2 regions of the Mucilaginibacter ginsenosidivorax genome follow, and region 2 is predicted to be linked to the other one. Evidence: riboswitches for the same ligand, from Rfam matches in the RefSeq annotation. Region 2 holds a riboswitch; the other holds the start of a gene.
The links. A riboswitch is a leader RNA that binds a small molecule or an ion and turns the genes downstream of it on or off. The one in region 2 is predicted to bind S-adenosylmethionine.

Region 1: another riboswitch for S-adenosylmethionine. It lies ahead of FSB76_RS30920 (O-acetylhomoserine aminocarboxypropyltransferase/cysteine synthase family protein); the one in region 2 lies ahead of FSB76_RS08585 (peroxiredoxin family protein).

Annotation. Positions count from the first base shown of each region.
Region 1 is NZ_CP042437.1:7,526,146-7,531,308, reverse strand. It holds gene FSB76_RS30925 (homoserine O-acetyltransferase family protein) at 1-349, opposite strand, end outside; gene FSB76_RS30920 (O-acetylhomoserine aminocarboxypropyltransferase/cysteine synthase family protein) at 436-1,755, opposite strand; SAM riboswitch class I at 2,003-2,113, opposite strand; gene FSB76_RS30915 (trans-sulfuration enzyme family protein) at 2,358-3,473, opposite strand; gene FSB76_RS30910 (hypothetical protein) at 3,571-4,122, shown strand; gene mqnE (aminofutalosine synthase MqnE) at 4,236-5,163, shown strand, end outside.
Region 2 is NZ_CP042437.1:2,026,827-2,031,989, reverse strand. It holds gene FSB76_RS08590 (SusC/RagA family TonB-linked outer membrane protein) at 1-403, opposite strand, end outside; gene FSB76_RS08585 (peroxiredoxin family protein) at 817-1,389, opposite strand; SAM riboswitch class I at 1,508-1,622, opposite strand; gene FSB76_RS08580 (endonuclease domain-containing protein) at 2,353-2,709, shown strand; gene FSB76_RS08575 (S-adenosylmethionine decarboxylase family protein) at 3,193-3,546, shown strand; gene FSB76_RS08570 (DUF4178 domain-containing protein) at 3,548-4,972, shown strand; gene FSB76_RS08565 (hypothetical protein) at 4,972-5,157, shown strand; gene FSB76_RS08560 (polyamine aminopropyltransferase) at 5,163-5,163, shown strand, end outside.

The DNA.
Region 1 (5,163 bases), 2.3 Mb from region 2:
GGTGGGCCTTAACAATGTCCCTGATGGTAAATTGGGGGAATGTTAAAAAATATGGCAAACCAGTTTCAGGATTTGTACTTAACGGATTAGTTGTACCATACGGCGAACCTAAAATATTGGCACAAACTATAAAATGTTCTTCGGGGTTAAATTTATTTGCGGTGCCCACAAAACCTTTCCACCAATCAAAAACATCGGCATTGGCTGTCAGGGCGTGGCATACCCACACCACGTTGTCCCGCTCTTTGTTTAAGCGGCCATACGTATGAAAGCCTATCTCCAGTTGCTGTAGTTGTTCGCCAGATTCCAGCTCAAAAGTTTGTGTGTACTTAAATATTTCTGTATTCATTCTTCTATCATGTTGATAGAAGTGAGTTGTCAGTAGTGAATGGTGAGTTTTTTATTCACTCACCATTCACTGCTCACCACTCACCACTACGCTAATTCGGCTTGCGCCTCTTTTATTTTGGCAAATGCCTGTTCAAAATCTGCTTTTATATCGTCAATATGCTCAATACCAACCGCTACTCTTAACGATGTTGGGGTAACGCCTGCCGATAGCTGTTCTTCATCAGATAGCTGCTGATGTGTTGTTGCCGATGGCTGAATGATCAATGTTTTGGCATCGCCCACATTGGCCAAATGGCTCACCAGTTTCAAGCTATCTATTAATTTACCTGCTGCTTCTTTATCACCATCAATCTCGAAAGACAATACTGCTCCAAAGCCATTTTTCAGATATTTTTTTGCTAATTCGTGGTATGGCGACGATGTTAATCCGGGATAATTTACTGATGCTACCTGCGGATGCTGATCAAGCCATTTGGCCAGTTCCAATGTATTATCTACATGGCGCTGCACCCGTAATGATAGTGTTTCCAGTCCCTGGATGTTGAGCCATGAATTAAATGGGGATTGCGAAGGACCAAAATCGCGCAATCCTTCTACACGGGCGCGAATAATAAATTGAATATTACCAAACGGACCGCCAATGCCAAACACATCTGCAAAAACTAAGCCGTGGTAACCTTCAGATGGCTCAGTAAACTGCGGGAATTTGCCGTTGCCCCAGTTATAAGTGCCGCCGTCAACAATAACGCCGCCAATACTGGTACCGTGGCCGCCAATCCACTTAGTGGTTGATTGTACCACCACGCTTGCGCCATGCTCCAACGGGCGGAATAAATAGCCGCCTGCTCCAAAAGTGTTATCAACTATTAAAGGCAGGTCGTGCTTTTTGGCCAATGCGCCAACTTTATCAAAATCGGCAATTGTAAAGCCCGGGTTACCAATAGTTTCCAGGTAAATGGCCTTGGTTTTATCATCTATTAAAGCTTCAAGGCTTTCGGCGGTATCATCTTTGGCAAAACGCACATCAATACCTAAGCGTTTAAAGGCTACTTTAAACTGGTTGTAAGTGCCGCCATATAAAAAGGGCGAGGTCACAAAATTATCGCCCACCTGTAAAATGTTATTTAACGCTATAAACTGCGCTGCCTGGCCCGATGCAGTGGCTAAAGCCGCAACACCGCCCTCTAAAGCGGCAATGCGTTTTTCAAACACATCGGTAGTGGGGTTCATTAAGCGGGTATAAATATTGCCAAACTCTTTTAGCGCGAAAAGGTTGGCGCCATGCTCGGCGTTTTTAAATACGTACGATGTAGTTTGATAAAGTGGCACCGCGCGTGAACCTGTAGTAGGTTCAACTTCCTGGCCGGCATGTAATTGTAAGGTTTCGAATTTTAAGGCTGACATAGTTGTAGATTTTTAAAAGTTTATAATTAAATTTTGATGTTTAGATGGATTTTTGACAAGCTGGTAAAATGTTTACCAGTTTAACAACACGTATGTTTTCAGGGATTGAAAAAGGAACGTATTAAAGCATCAACAGCAGCAACACATACAAATGCAGCCAATAATTGGACTAATGCGTTGTATATTACCGTTTTGGGTGTTAAAAATGTTGCTTGTAGTAATTGTAATTAAACTTTTCATGGTTATAAATTTATATCCCCCGGTGTTATTTGCCGGGACAGGAATTGGCACCTTCTTCAAAACTGAAGGGTTGCCAGCGGGTCATTGAGCCTGATCTCTCGCCGCTTCTTTATAAATCAATACCCGAACTATGCGGAGAATTGATTGACTATGGTATTGCTACCAAATAATGTTGCGAATATAAGGGGTTATTTATTTAAATACAAAATTTTATTTTTATTAAGAGGCGAAGGGTTAAAGGCGAAAGGTAAAAGGTGAAAGGTAAAAGCCGGACGGCTTGCCTATTGGATCGAGATTATAATCCAAATCCACTCACCTACCTCTTACCTTTAACCTTTCGCCTTTAACCTTTCGCCTTTAACCTAAAAAAGGGCCTGCTCCAAATCATCCACCAAATCATCAATATGCTCTAATCCAACCGAAACCCGCAATAAATTCCGTGGTGTTTTGGTGTCGGGGCCTTCTACGGTTGCGCGGTGCTCAATTAGGCTTTCCACACCGCCTAAGCTGGTAGCTTTGGTAAATATTTTTAATTTATTGATGATGTTGTGCGTATCATTTTCATCTCCTTTAATAATAAACGAAAGCATGCCGCCGAAGGCCAGCATCTGCTCTTTAGCAATTTGATGTTGTGGATGCGATGGCAGGCCGGGATATAATACTTGCTCTACTTTGGGATGCTGTTCTAAAAACTCAGCTAATAGTTGCGTATTGTGTACATGGCCCTTAATCCGGTAGGGCAGGGTTTTAATACTGCGCACCAGCCAATAGCAGTCGGTTGGGGATGGGATAGCGCCACCCATTTCCTGAACCTGTCGTATTTTTGCCCACCAATCGTTTTTTTCGGCGGTTATTAATGCGCCCCCCATCAGGTCACTGTGGCCGCCAAAATATTTGGTGGCCGAGTGCATTACTATATCGGCACCTAAAGCTAATGGTTGCTGGCATATGGGCGTGGCAAAAGTATTGTCAACCACTACTTTAATGTTGTTTGCCCTGGCAAAAGCAACTACTTTTTTTATGTCGGTGATCTTGAGCAATGGGTTTGAGGGCGTTTCCACCCAGATCACCCCGGTTTCGGGCCTGATGTGTTGTATTAAAACTTCGATATCATTAACATCAACAAAATCAAAAGTTAAAATACCCGCAAAGAGGTTTTTAAGCTGATTACGCAAACCGTGGTACATATCATCCGGGCAAATAATATGTGTACCGGGAGCCAGCGACTGGAATACCGACATGCCCGCCGCATTACCCGATGAAAATGAAGCTGCATCGGCGCCACCCTCTAATTTGGCTATAACGTTTTCAAGCAGGGCGCGGTTGGGATTTGATGCCCTGCTATAAATATGCCCGCCGGGAAAGCCGCCATCTTCGCCACGTTCAAAAGTAGTGGACATAACAATGGGGTGTATTACGGCTTTTGATGATCCGTCTACATGGTTTCCTGTGTGTATAGCTATAGTTTCAGTTTTCATTATTGCTGATGTTGTTGTGCCTTCAAAGTAAATAAGATTATTTGTAATGTGTTGTAGCAGGGCGTGTAAATTTTGCGTAATCGTTAAAAAATACAATATGAAAAACCTGCACCTGCTTACAATCGCCCTGCTATTATTAGTCACTGCCTGTAAAAAAGAAAACATCGCCAAACAAAGCGAATACGACACCAGCTATAAAGCCTGGATAAGCTTCAAAAACAGCAGCAAAAATTCTTATTCTTATACAACAACATTTGGTTCGTGGACGGGATATGGCGTAACTATTAACATAGGTGTAAATAATGGTAAAATTGTATCGCGCGATTTTGTGTCCTATAGATATCACCAGGATGGAACCAACGTCAAAGACACTATTAAACAATGGCATGAAGATGCTGCTACCATCAATACACATCCCAATGATGCCGTCGATGCACTGACATTGGATGGTATCTACCTCAAAGCCCGCACCGAATGGCTTAAGGTTGATGCCAAAAACAACAATATTATATTTGAAGCGAAAAACAATGGTTTAATATCAAGTTGTGGCTATGTGCCCAGTGGCTGCCAGGATGATTGCTTTAACGGGGTTACCATTACAACAATAACAGCTTTGTTGGCTAAAAGCCGAAAGCTTTTTGAAATATAGCCTTCTGCTTTAAGCTTTCCCCACTCATAATCTTATTGTAAAGATGCCTCTTGCTTTAGGCCTTTGGCTTTAAGCTTTCCGCTTTTTTAGTACATTTGTTCAAAGTTTTTTGAATGGAAGCTGAGCATAATTTACAGTTATTATTACAAAATCCCGATCTGCCTGCTGATTTAAAGCATATTGCCGAAAAGGTACAGCACAGCGAAAGGATCACCTTTGATGAAGGTGTTACGTTATATGAGCAGGGCGACCTGGGTTACCTTGGTGTTTTAGCCAACTACATCCGCGAGAAGCGCCATGGCGATAAAACTTATTTCAACCGTAATTTCCATATCGAGCCTACCAATCTTTGTGTTTACGATTGCAAATTTTGTTCGTACTCGCGCCTGCTTAAGCAAAAAGCCGAAGGCTGGGAGTATACCATGGACGAAATGTTTAACATGGTAACCAAATACGATGACGAACCGGTAACCGAAGTACATATTGTAGGCGGCGTGCTGCCGCAATACGATGTGCCTTTTTACCAGGAGCTTTTCAGCCGCATACGTGCCCATCGCCCCGAATTGCATATCAAGGCGTTAACACCTGTTGAATACCACTACATTTTCAAAAAGGCAAAAATTGACTACGCCACAGGCATGCGCCTGATGATGGAGGCTGGTTTAGGCTCGATACCGGGAGGCGGCGCCGAGATTTTCCATCCCGAGGTTCGTGACCTGATTTCAAAAGATAAATGTACCGGCGACCAATGGCTGGCCATACACGAGGAATGGCATAAATTGGGCGGCCGATCAAACGCCACTATGCTTTACGGCCATATCGAAAAATTCCATCACCGGGTTGATCATATGGAACGCTTGCGCCAGCTACAGGATAAAACAGGTGGTTTTCAAACATTTATCCCGCTTAAATTCCGCAACCAGGATAACCAGATGTCGCACGTGCCCGAATCAACTGTTGTTGAAGATTTGCGTAACTATGCCGTCGCGAGGATCTATTTGGATAATTTCGATCATATTAAGGCCTATTGGGCCATGATCA
Region 2 (5,163 bases):
AGATATCTTTTGATTTTAAACCCTGAACCGAATAGCCCAGTGTCTTTTTATCTTTTGAGATATTGAGCGCCGTGATCACCACTTCGTTAAGCGAGTTGGGTGCATCCTGCAGCACAATTTGCAGGTTGGTTTCAGCTTGTTTAACCGTAATTTCCTGTGTAGCGAAACCGAGGTAGGAAACTTTAAGTACATCGTTAACATTGGCATTCAGGCTGAATTTGCCATCGGCGCCGGTTTGCGCACCGGTGGCAGTGCCTTTTACAGCCACACTTACACCGGGTAATGGTAAGCCATCGGACTTGGCGGTTACCGTACCGCTTATTTTAACAGATTGCGCTACAACTGTTTGAATGAGAAAAAAGGGCAACAGGATTGCCAGCAAAAATTTGTAGTTTTTTAACATGATAGTTAATGATTAATAGTTTTTATTGCCGGTACGGCAAAGCCAGCCACAACATTTTGGGCATAGCAATGCCCGCTGTTGAATTTTTAGTACCGGTAAATTGATTGTTGATTGTGTTGGTTATAAGCCCAAGCGGCCAGCTGCAGCAGGGGATCCGCAACTAATAACCCTTGCTGTTATTAACAGCAACAACGCATACCCTGCATATGCAGGTAAACAGAAGCGGAAGAGAATGATGCAAATTTACTGGCAGGGAATACGTTTGGAAAAGGTGTTCTTGTTGTTTTCATAACAATTTGATATATAGATAGTAGTATTAGGTAGATAGTGCTGCGTTTTGAGTAAAAAGTTTTATTTGCCTTTTTTGACCTGGGAGGTTTTTCAAACCCGGAAATCAATATAAAGCTTTCAGCTTAGTTTACAGATGCAGTTTTATTGTTCACCAATGCATCAACCACTTTTAGCATCGATGCAAATTCCTGGGTATCATAAAGGCGGGTGAGGTAAACAATTTTACCGTCTTTATCAATCACCACGTTGCGGGTTACACCGCTTTTTTTGTTGGCAAAGCGCCCGAAAATATCAGCGCCCGGATCAAGAGCCAGCGGGTAACTGATATTCATTTCCTGCTGAAAATGCTGCACTTTTTCAAGCGGCTCATCCCTGTCGACCCCGATGAGCACCAGGCCTTTGTTTTTATAGGCCTGCCATACATCTTTTTCAAGGTGCGGCATTTCCTGACGGCATACGCTGCACCAGCTTGCAGTAAATTGCAGGATAACTACTTTACCCCGAAGCTGTTTTAGTGAAGTTTGGGTACCATCGGCCAGCACCAGTTTAAAATCATCGGGTGCCTGGTCGCCGGTTTTAACAATATAGCCGCGATCAATTGATGCGGGCAACGGAGCCGGCGTTGCGGTTTGCGCAACGGCCAAATAGCCGTTTATTAATAATGAGCAGGTGATGAGTAGCTGTTTAATTTTCATGACGTAATTTTTTAACTGCGTTTAATGCAGGGTTAAAAGCGCTGAAATTTAATTAAACAAGAAACTTAGACGATAAAGATATGATGGTACAGCTATGTAGCTGTAAGTAACGTAACATACATTATCTTTTCCGCCACTTGAATGGCGAACAGGAATTAGCACCTTTATAACAATTGGGCTTACAGGTTGCTAAGACATCACAGGGCCTTTCCCTCCGTCTTTCTTGATAATTAAATTAAAGAACCATTTAATGATGCAAATATATAATATATTCTACTAAATACATAGACATTATATAATTTAATTGTCATGAAATGGGAAGGGGGGAAAGAAGGGAACTTGGTTTGAACGCTGGCGACGACTCACCCCGGCTACGCTTCGCTGGCCGACCCTCTCTCCGGCTGCGCCGCAAAGAGGGTTGTGGAAAGAAAAATTATTTTTTCGCCCCTCTATGCGCGAAGCGGAGAGAGGGGCAGGCGGGCGGAGCCTCGCCGGGGTGAGTCGTCTCCGCCATGCGATATACGTTGGTGTATATCAGATTTTATGATTACTTGAGATGTAATTTGTAATAAGAAAACGCTGGCCACGACTCACCCCGGCTACGCTTCGCCGGAATCTCTCTCCGGCTTGCACCGCAAAGAGGGTTGAGGAAAGAAAAAAAAACTTTTTAGCCCCTCTATGCGGCGCAGCCGGAGAGAGGGGCAGGCGGGCGGAGCCTCGCCGGGGTGAGTCGTCTCCACCATGCGATATGCATTGTTGTATATCAGATTTACTACTACTTGAGATGTAATTTGTAATACGAAACGCTGGTTTTGAACGCTGGCTACGACTCACCCCGGCTACGCTTCGCTGGCCGACCCTCTCTCCGGCTTGCGCCGCAAAGAGGGTTGGAAAAAATAGAAATGATCTCGTCGGGGTGAGTTGCCGCCATGCATTTTTTTGAAAATATTTATATTTTTATCTATGTCATCCATCATAGAGCTGTGCCGGCTACTTCGGCAACGGGAAACGCCCGCCGAAAAAGTTTTATGGCAGTATCTCAGGAATAGACAATTAAACAACAAAAAATTTTTAAGGCAATTCCCACTTTGTGTTCAATCGACCATTAAAGGCAATACTTACTATATTCCTGATTTTTATTGTGCCGAACTGAAACTTGTAATAGAAGCCGATGGCCCGATTCACCTGTTAAAAAAAGAATACGATCAAAATCGCGATGAGGTTATGAAAGCGCTCGGATTGACGGTTTTGAGATTTAAAAACGACGAAATTATAAGTAATACAGAAGCGGTGTTGAATACAATAATGGCGCATTTATAGCGATTATTGAACGCGGGCTATGACTCACCCGGCCGACGCTGCGCTGGGCCACCCTCTCTCCGGCTTGCGCCGCAAAGAGGGTTGAGGAAAGAAAAAAAAATTTTACCCCTCTATGCGGCGCAAGCCGGAGAGAGGGGTGACGGGCGGAGCCTCGTCGGGGTGAGTCGTCTCCGCCATGCGATATACGTTGGTGTATATCAGATTTTATGATTACTTGAGATGTAATTTGTAATAAGAAAACGCCGGTTATTGAACGCGGGCTACGACTCACCCGGCCGACGCTGCGCTGGGCCACCCTCTCTCCGGCTTGCGCCGCAAAGAGGGTGGAAGCTCATTTTTGTTTTTTTAGCCCCTCTATGCGGCGCAGCCGGAGAGAGGGGCAGGCGGGCGCAGCCTCGCCGGGGTGAGTCGTCTCCGCCATGCGCCCCCCTACATTCCCATCAAATATTTTTCTATATTTATTCCCGAAAATGAATAACCTTGATGCCTTATAAACCCGGATTACATTTATTATCTGAATTCAGTACCGATAAACCTAACCTGTTACAATCAAGTGCGGCCTGCAGGCAGTTGTTTGATCAGCTCATCGATACCTATCAGCTAACCAAAGTTGGTGAAGTTTACCACGATTTTGATGGCGGTGGTTTCACCGCGGTGGTGTGTTTAACCGAATCGCATATGTCTATCCATACCTGGCCCGAGTATGGCCTGGCCACGTTTGATGTGTTTTTATCCAATTATCAAAAAAAGAACGACGATAAGGCGCGTGCTATTTACCAGGGTGTTATCGCTTTTTTTGAAGGCGTGGAAATACAGAAAAACGAAGTAAAAAGGTAATATGGCAGCTACACTAAACCCCAAAGCATTCCCTTTTTCGAGCGAGATTACTTGCCCCGGTTGTCAGCATAGTATTACGCTTTATGATCAGGCAGGCTGCGAAGCGGTGGTTTGCCCGCAGTGCCGGTCTTACCTGCTTTTTAATGATGCAGGCAGGCCTTATGTTGAGCAGAAAATTCACCTTTTAAAGTTTAAGCCTGTTATGCCTTTAGGTACTACAGGTACATTAAAAGGTGTGGAGTACAAACTGATCGCTTACCTGGAAAAGAAGGAGGGGGCAACCAGGTACGAGTGGCGCGAATACATGCTATATAACTACGCCAAGGGCTATGCTTTTTTATCGGAGTATGATGGCCACTGGAGCCTGATAGCCGGCGCCAGTTTTTACCCCGATTTGGCAAAGGTAAATAGTATTTATGGCAACGAGGCCGAATATGACGGCAATACCTATCTTAAATATAACGCTTACAGCCCGGTTATAACGGCCATGATAGGCGAGTTCGACTGGGATATATTCTCCGAAAAATTAAGGGCTAAAGAGTTCATAGATCCGCCTTATATGCTCACCAGCGAGGAAAACATCAAAAAGTATGTCACCGACTGGTACCTGGGCGAATACCTGGAAGAGGCGGAAATAGCGGCGGCTTTTAATATACCTGTTGAAAGCTTTCCCGAAAAAATTGGCATCGGTGCAAATCAGCCATCAAAACACAAAGCCAGGTGGCTGGCGGCTTATAAAATAAGCGGCGTTGCCGCGCTGGTTTTCCTGCTGGTGCAACTTGCTGTAATATGGCTAAGGCCCGAGAAAGTATTACTATCTGATACTTATGCATTGGCCATGCCGCCGCCTGTGCAGGATACATCAAAGCATGTAAGAACCGCGATTGATTCTTTAAAAAATTCTGCGGCGCAGGCGCCGGTTGATTCCTTAAACGCCTTTACTCCTGATGCTAATGGCAATTATGAGTTTAAGCCTTTTAAAACACCCACATTTACAATACCTGATGGGCCTGTACCTTTAGAGTTTGAGTTGAACTCGGAGGTGGATAACAACTGGTTATCGGCAACGGTTGAGTTGGTAAGCGAAAAGGACAACCAAACCTGGAGCATATCAAAAGATATTGAATACTATCATGGTTATGAGGATGGCGAAAGCTGGTCGGAAGGGTCATATACACAAACGGTGCTTTTATCAGAAATTCCAGCCGGCAAATATCATATCAACATTTATCCTTATGCAGGCACAAGATATGTTTCATCGCTGGCTATTAAGGTTACCGAAAGTGTTACGCTTTGGCGCAATGTATTGGTTACGCTGTTATTGCTTTGCCTTTATCCTTTGTACTGCTGGTACCGGATGCGCAAATTTGAGACAGACCGCTGGATGAACAGCGATTTTTCACCCTATCAAAAAGATGACGAATAATGAAAACAGGAATCATAAAATCAAATGCAATATATATAGCCATTGTGGCTGCAATTGTGGGTTATTATTCATATGCAGCTTTTGATGGCCTGGCCTTTTGGCAAAGTAACGATGTGCAGCGCAATGCCAGCTATAATGGCACCGTAGCGCACTCGGGTTACGGGGTTAGGTTTTATCATAAATAACAGTCA